DNA from 2 places in the Streptomyces sp. NPDC008137 genome. Region 2 is predicted to be linked to the other one. Evidence: riboswitches for the same ligand, from Rfam matches in the RefSeq annotation. Region 2 holds a riboswitch; the other holds the start of a gene.

Region 1 (3,248 bases), on a different contig from region 2:
CTGGCCCGCGCAGGTGCTCGGCACGTACTGCCTCGGCGGCACCCTCACCTCCCGTCTGGACCGCGTCCTGCGTGAGGAGAAGGGCTACACCTACGGCGTGCGGGCGTTCGCCCAGGTCCTCAGGTCCGCCCCGGACGGGACCGGTGCCGCGATGCTCGCGATCAGCGGCTCCGTGGACACCCCCAACACCGGCCCCGCCCTCGAGGACCTCTGGACGGTGCTGCGCACCCTCGCCGCCGAGGGGCTGACCGACGCCGAGCGGGATGTCGCCGTGCAGAACCTGGTCGGCGTGGCGCCGCTCAAGTACGAGACGGCGGCGGCCGTCGCGAGCACGCTGGCGGACCAGGTCGAGCAGCACCTGCCCGACGACTACCAGGCCGCGCTCTACCGGCAGCTCGCCGCGACCGGCACCGTGGAGGCCACCGCGGCGGCCGTCAGCGCCTTCCCGGTGGACCGTCTGGTGACCGTCCTGGTCGGAGACGCGGCGCAGATCAAGGGCCCGGTCGAGGCCCTCGGCATCGGTGAAGTCGCCGTGGTCGCCGCCGAGTAGCGGGAGCCGAACGCCACGCGCGCGTAGGGGCCCTGGTTGTCTTCTAAGGCACCAGGGCTCCTCTATGTCCGAATTGGGGTGGGAGTTGCCTGTCTGCCCTGTGGGATGCGCTACAAAAGCCGGGATCCGTTTGGGAATTGAAAGTGGCGCCGCTTAGCGTCGTCCGGGCTGTTCGTCAGGCAGTGCGCCGCACCCGCGGCACCGGACAGTCATCGCCGAGTCCCCGTACGGCGCGAGCCAGGGGAGCCGGGGACCCACCGCAGTCCCTGGGGTGAATCGGACGCCCGCGCGAGTCGCGAGGGGGTCCGTAGGAGACCTTCCTGCTCCGAACCCGTCAGCTAACCCGGTAGGCGAGAGGGAAGGAAAGGACCAGCCACCACATGGCGTTCACGCGCGCCACCGGGAAGCACCGTCGTCCCAGCCGGATCCAGCGCCGCACGGCCCGCGCCGCGGGCGTCGCGGCCCTCGCCACCACCGGTGTCGTCGGCGCCGTGGCCGCCCCGGCCCTCGCCGCGGAGCCCGCCGCCGAGCAGACGGGCCTCACCCCGGTCGTCACCATGGGCGACACCGTGGCCCAGAAGATCGACGCCCAGGCCATCGCCCAGAAGCAGGCGGCCGAAGAGGCCGCCGCCAAGAAGAAGGCCGAGGAGGCCGCCCGCGAGCGCGCCGCCGAGGCGGCCAAGGAGGCCAAGGAGCGCGCCGAGAAGGCCCGCGAGGCCAAGGAGCGCGCCGCTCGCGAGGCCGAGCGCAAGCGTCTCAACACCTTCGTGTCCCCGATCTCCGGCTCGTACGTCTCCACCGGCTACAAGTCCGGCGGCGCCGTCTGGTCCTCCGGCAGCCACACGGGCGTCGACTTCCACGCCGCCAGCGGCACGGCCGTCCACTCGGTCGGCATGGGTGAGGTCGTCGAGGCCGGCTGGGGCGGTTCCTACGGCAACCAGGTCGTGATCAAGATGAACGACGGGACGTACACCCAGTACGGCCACCTGTCGTCCAGCAGCGTCTCGGTGGGCCAGAAGGTCACCCCGGGCCAGCAGATCGGCCTGTCCGGCGCGACCGGCAACGTCACCGGCCCGCATCTGCACTTCGAGGCCCGCACCGGTCCCGACTACGGCTCCGACATCGACCCCGTCGCCTACCTCCGCTCGCACGGCGTGAACGTCTGAACATCCGACGGCGACTGTTCTTCCCGAAAGCCCCGGCTCCCCGAGCCGGGGCTTTCGGCGTTCGCCACGGCCGACTGTCCAAAAAATATCCCTGATTTCCTGCCTGCCGTCGGAAATTCCGGCTCATTGCAATAGAGTCACGGAACACACGTCACCAGTCGACGTTTCACGGGGATTAAGCGGAGGTCGGTCATGCGTATTCCCGCGCACTCGGTGTGCACGGCCATCCGGGACGACATCGTCGCGGGTGTCTACGAGCGCGGCAGCCGGCTCACCGAGGAACTCCTCGCGCGCCGCTACGGCGTCTCGCGCGTCCCCGTCCGGGAGGCTCTGCGCACCCTGGAGGCCGAGGGCTTCGTGGTCACCCGGCGGCACGCGGGTGCGTGCGTCGCCGAGCCCACCGAGCAGGAGGCCGCCGACCTGCTGGAGATGCGCATGCTGCTGGAGCCGCTGGGCGCCGCCCGCGCCGCCCAGCGCCGCACCGAGGCCCATCTGAAGGTCCTGCGCGGCCTGGTCCGGCTCGGCCAGGAGCGCGCCCGCCGGGGCAACAGCGACGACCTGCGCTCTCTGGGCGGCTGGTTCCACGAGACACTGGCCCAGGCTTCCGGCAGCCCCGCGCTGACCTCGATGCTCACCCAGCTCCGGCACAAGATCGCCTGGATGTACGCCGTGGAGGCACCGTCCGGGCCCGTGGAGTGCTGGGCCGAGCACGGCGCGATCGTGGACGCGGTGGCGCGCGGGGACGGCGAGCGCGCGCGGGCGGTCACGGCGCTGCACACCGAGCGCGCGACGGCCGCGCACCGGCTGCGTTTCGGCTCCGCGGGGGAGCGCGCCGAGCGTGTGAGGAACTCGCAACATGCCGTAAACACGGCAAGCCTGCGGCATTAACACAGGAGCCGTATACAAAGAGTGGGTAATTCGCGGGGGGTTATTTCTGCTGCCCGCCGACGGGGAAATCGCTGGAAAGGCGAAGGGCTCGCCCGATGAATTCGGACGAGCCCTTCAGGGTGCGCCGGATCAAGCGCGGAGAAATACTCAAACGGTCTCGGGAAGCTCCTCGAGGCCCTCGGAGACCAGCTTTGCGAGCCGGTCCAGGGCGATGTCCGCGCCCTCGGCGTCGGAGGCGAGGACGATCTCCTCGCCTCCCTGGGCGCCGAGGCCGAGGACGGCCAGCATGGAGGCCGCGTTGACGGGGTTGCCGTCAGCCTTGGCGATCGTCACCGGGACGCCTGCGGCCGTGGCGGCTCGGACGAAGATGGAAGCGGGGCGGGCGTGGAGGCCCTCGGCCCAGCCGACGTTGACGCGGCGCTCAGCCATGTGTTGCTGCCCTTCGGTGTTCAGGGTTGTCTAGACCAGTTTCCCACAGCGTGAAGTTGTGCCGAAGCGGTCCTGGTGACCGCCCCGGGGTGCCGTCGGATCGCGGCCTCGACCCGACTGACGCCCTCCACAGACTGCCTCGCGTCCGCTGTCGGACGCTAGCCGTACTCTGGGGCCCATGCAGACCTCGCCGGACCGGCACGAGTATCCCGCCC
Region 2 (3,248 bases):
CATGAACTCCTGGATGTCCACGTTGGAGTCGGCGTGCGAGCCGCCGTTCAGGATGTTCATCATCGGCACCGGCAGCAGGTGCGCGTTCGGGCCGCCCAGGTAGCGGAACAGCGGCAGGTCGCTGGCCTCGGAGGCGGCGTGGGCGACGGCGAGGGAGACGCCGAGGATGGCGTTGGCGCCGAGGGAGCCCTTGTTGTCGGTGGCGTCCAGGTCGAACATGGCCTGGTCGATCAGGCGCTGCTCGGTGGCGTCGTAGCCGACGAGCTCCGGGCCGATCTGCTCGATGACCGCGAGGACGGCCTTCTCCACACCCTTGCCGAGGTAGCGGTTCGAGTCGCCGTCACGCAGCTCGATGGCCTCGAAGGCGCCCGTGGAGGCGCCGGACGGGACGGCGGCACGACCGGTGCTGCCGTCGTCGAGGCCGACCTCGACCTCGACCGTGGGGTTGCCTCGGGAGTCCAGGATTTCCCGGGCTACGACGACGTCGATGGACGGCACGAGCATCTCCTTCTTATGTGACGCGGGTACGCGGGTCGCGTGGACCCGGCGAGGTGCGGGCCGTGGTGGCTCGCGACATGAGCCTAACCGGCTCGGGCCGATCGGCCACCGGGTCGCCCACCTCATGGACAGAACCGAGAGTAAATTGTTTCCGAACGGAACAAAGACGCTCTCGGAGAGAGTCGCGGAAAAGACCGGTGGCGAAGCCCGGCAGACATGACCCCGCCCCGGCGCGTACGGGGGAACACGCACCGGGGCGGGGAGCCCGTGGGGACGGGGACCGCCCCCTGGGGGGCGGAGGGCCGCTGCTTACTTCAGGTGCAGCTGCTGGCCCGGGTAGATGAGGTTGGCGTCCTCGACGATGTCCTTGTTCAGCTGGAACAGCTTCTCCCAGCCGCCCTCGACCTTCTTGTCCGCCGCGATCGAGCTCAGGGTGTCGCCCTTGGCCACCTTGTACTCGCCGTCGCCCTTCTTGACCTTCTTGCCGGTCGGGGTGGTGACGGTCTTCTTCGCGGCCGGGCGCTCGTCGGAGCGGGAGGCCGGCTGCTGCTGGGTCTCGCGGGACTCGGTGTTCTGCTCGCTCTGCTGCGAGGAGCTGCCGGAGTCGCCGGAGTCGTTCGAGGAGGAGCCGCCGCCACTGGCGTTCGACAGGCCCTTGCCGCAGACCGGCCAGGCGCCCTTGCCCTGGCCCGCGAGGACCTTCTCGCCGATCTCGATCTGCTGCTCCTTGGTGGCCTGGTCGGCGGTGGCGGCGTACTTGGTGCCGCCGTAGCCGGACCAGGTGGAGGCGGAGAACTGCAGACCGCCGTAGTAGCCGTTGCCGGTGTTGATGGACCAGTTGCCGCCGGCCTCGCACTGGGCGACGGCGTCCCACTCGGAGGCGGTGGCGGCGGAGGCGCCGCCGGCGGCCATCAGCGGGGCGGCGACAGCGGCGCCGGTGACACCGGCGACGGCGATGGCACGGCTGGCCTTGGACGGACGGCGGTGCTTGCCCTTGCTGGAAAACAGCATGGAAGGATCCCCTCACCGACGCCTGCGAGGTGAGCTGTCGGGTTCGGGCCGGTTGAGTTGCCCGGCCGCGCCCCTCCCGGGACACGGCTTCACCCCTAGCCCTTCCGGCGCAACTGGCCGGTCGGGCACCTACCTTGGGTCCCCCGCTCCTGCCTACGGCGCTTGACGCGACGACTGTTCCCGTACGGCCGCTGGCAGGATTCGGCGTTGCGGCAGCCGGGGCTCGTGGTGACGAGCGGTCACGACCGTAGCCACGCGATCCGCCGAATTTCAAAGACGATCAGGGCTTCTGAGATCTATCTCTCACGGGCATCAAACGGGACATTCAGTGTGAAGCAGGACGCGAACTCGCACGGTTTCGGGGCGACTTCCACCCCCGTTTCCGCACTGCCCGAACCGCTACTTCCCGTCCGCTTCGCCCTCTACGGTGAGCTTCTCACCGGGGCGGATGAGGTTCGGGTCGCCGCCGACGGCCTTCTTGTTGCCGTCGTACAGCTCGTGCCATCCGCCGCTGATGTCAAAGGACTCGGCGATGGACCAGAGGCTGTCGCCGATGCCCACGATGTAGGCACCTTGGGACGAGTCGCCGGAGCCCTCGTCGCCGCGGTCGTCACGCGAGGCGTGACGGCCCGTGGACTCGTCCGTACGGCCATCCTCGGGCGCCTGGGTCTCGTCGGCGCTGGGGCCGCGGTGGCGGCCGGAGCCGGTGTCGGTCCCGGTGGGCTCCGAAGAGTCCCCGCTCTGCCCCGAGTTGTCGGACTTGTCGCTCTCGGGCGTCGCCGACGGGGAGCTGCCGGACCCCTCGCCCCGCGAGGCGGACTCCTCGGATTCAGATGACTTGTCTGACTTGCCGGATTCGTCCTTCGAAGTCGACGACTCGTCAGAAGACGGCGACTCGGACGACGAAGGGGATGACCCGAGAGAGTCGAGCAATCCGGGTGACTCCGACGCATCAGATGATTCGGATGAGTCCTCCGAGTCGGACGACTTCTTGTCCTGCTCCAGGCCTGAGAGCAGTCCGCAGGTGCGCCAGGCGCCGACCCCCTGGTCGGCGAGGATTCTCTCGGCCACGGCTATCTGCTGGGAACGGCTGGCCAGATCGGCGCTCGGGGCGTAGTCGAGGCCGCCGTGGTTCTCCCAGTCCTCCTGCGACAACTGCAGGCCGCCGAAGTATCCGTTGCCGCTGTTCTGGCTCCAGGAGCCACCCGTCTCGCAGTCCGCGACCCGGTCCCAGGTCGTGCCGTCGGCCGCGCTCGCGCCGGTGGCTCCGAGGAGCGGGATCGCGATGGCGGACCCGGTCACCCCGGCCGCGACGAGGAGAGCCGGAGCCTGGCGGGGGCGACGGTGCCGACCGTTCCCGGAGAGCATACGGAGACCTTTCGCGAAGACAGCAGTGACCAGCGCTCCGCAGGTTTTCCCGGGTCGCACTGATGATGGGTGAACGTATAGGCAGACGATCACTTGTCACAAGTTAATGCCGCGTAGATCACGTGAAGATCACAGCCCTGACGGCGTGTCACCTTTGGATGCGGGCGTGAACTCCACCGGCAGGGTGCGCAGCCCGCGCATGATCAGGCCGCCGCGCCACCTCAGCTCGGCCGGGTCGGCCGCGAGCCTCAGGTCCGGGAGGCGGGTGAGCAGGGTGGCGAGGGCGGTCTGGCCCTCCAGGCGGGCGAGCGGGGCGCCGAGGCAGTAGTGGATGCCATGGCCGTATCCGAGGTGCTGGTTGTCGCGGCGGG

Evidence for each region. A riboswitch is a leader RNA that binds a small molecule or an ion and turns the genes downstream of it on or off. The one in region 2 is predicted to bind cyclic di-AMP.
Region 1: linked by a shared signal. The riboswitch ahead of ACFZBT_RS11170 (peptidoglycan DD-metalloendopeptidase family protein) and the one ahead of ACFZBT_RS29725 (transglycosylase family protein) in region 2 are both predicted to bind cyclic di-AMP.

Annotation. Positions count from the first base shown of each region.
Region 1 covers NZ_JBIBHN010000005.1:279,705-282,952, reverse strand. The annotation lists gene ACFZBT_RS11175 (insulinase family protein) at 1-550, shown strand, start outside; cyclic di-AMP (ydaO/yuaA leader) riboswitch at 754-918, shown strand; gene ACFZBT_RS11170 (peptidoglycan DD-metalloendopeptidase family protein) at 931-1,716, shown strand; gene ACFZBT_RS11165 (FCD domain-containing protein) at 1,909-2,604, shown strand; gene ACFZBT_RS11160 (HPr family phosphocarrier protein) at 2,752-3,033, opposite strand; gene ACFZBT_RS11155 (GNAT family N-acetyltransferase) at 3,212-3,248, shown strand, end outside.
Region 2 covers NZ_JBIBHN010000024.1:42,990-46,237, forward strand. The annotation lists gene eno (phosphopyruvate hydratase) at 1-498, opposite strand, end outside; gene ACFZBT_RS29725 (transglycosylase family protein) at 808-1,509, opposite strand; cyclic di-AMP (ydaO/yuaA leader) riboswitch at 1,514-1,680, opposite strand; gene ACFZBT_RS29730 (transglycosylase family protein) at 1,909-2,877, opposite strand; gene ACFZBT_RS29735 (cytochrome P450) at 3,007-3,248, opposite strand, start outside.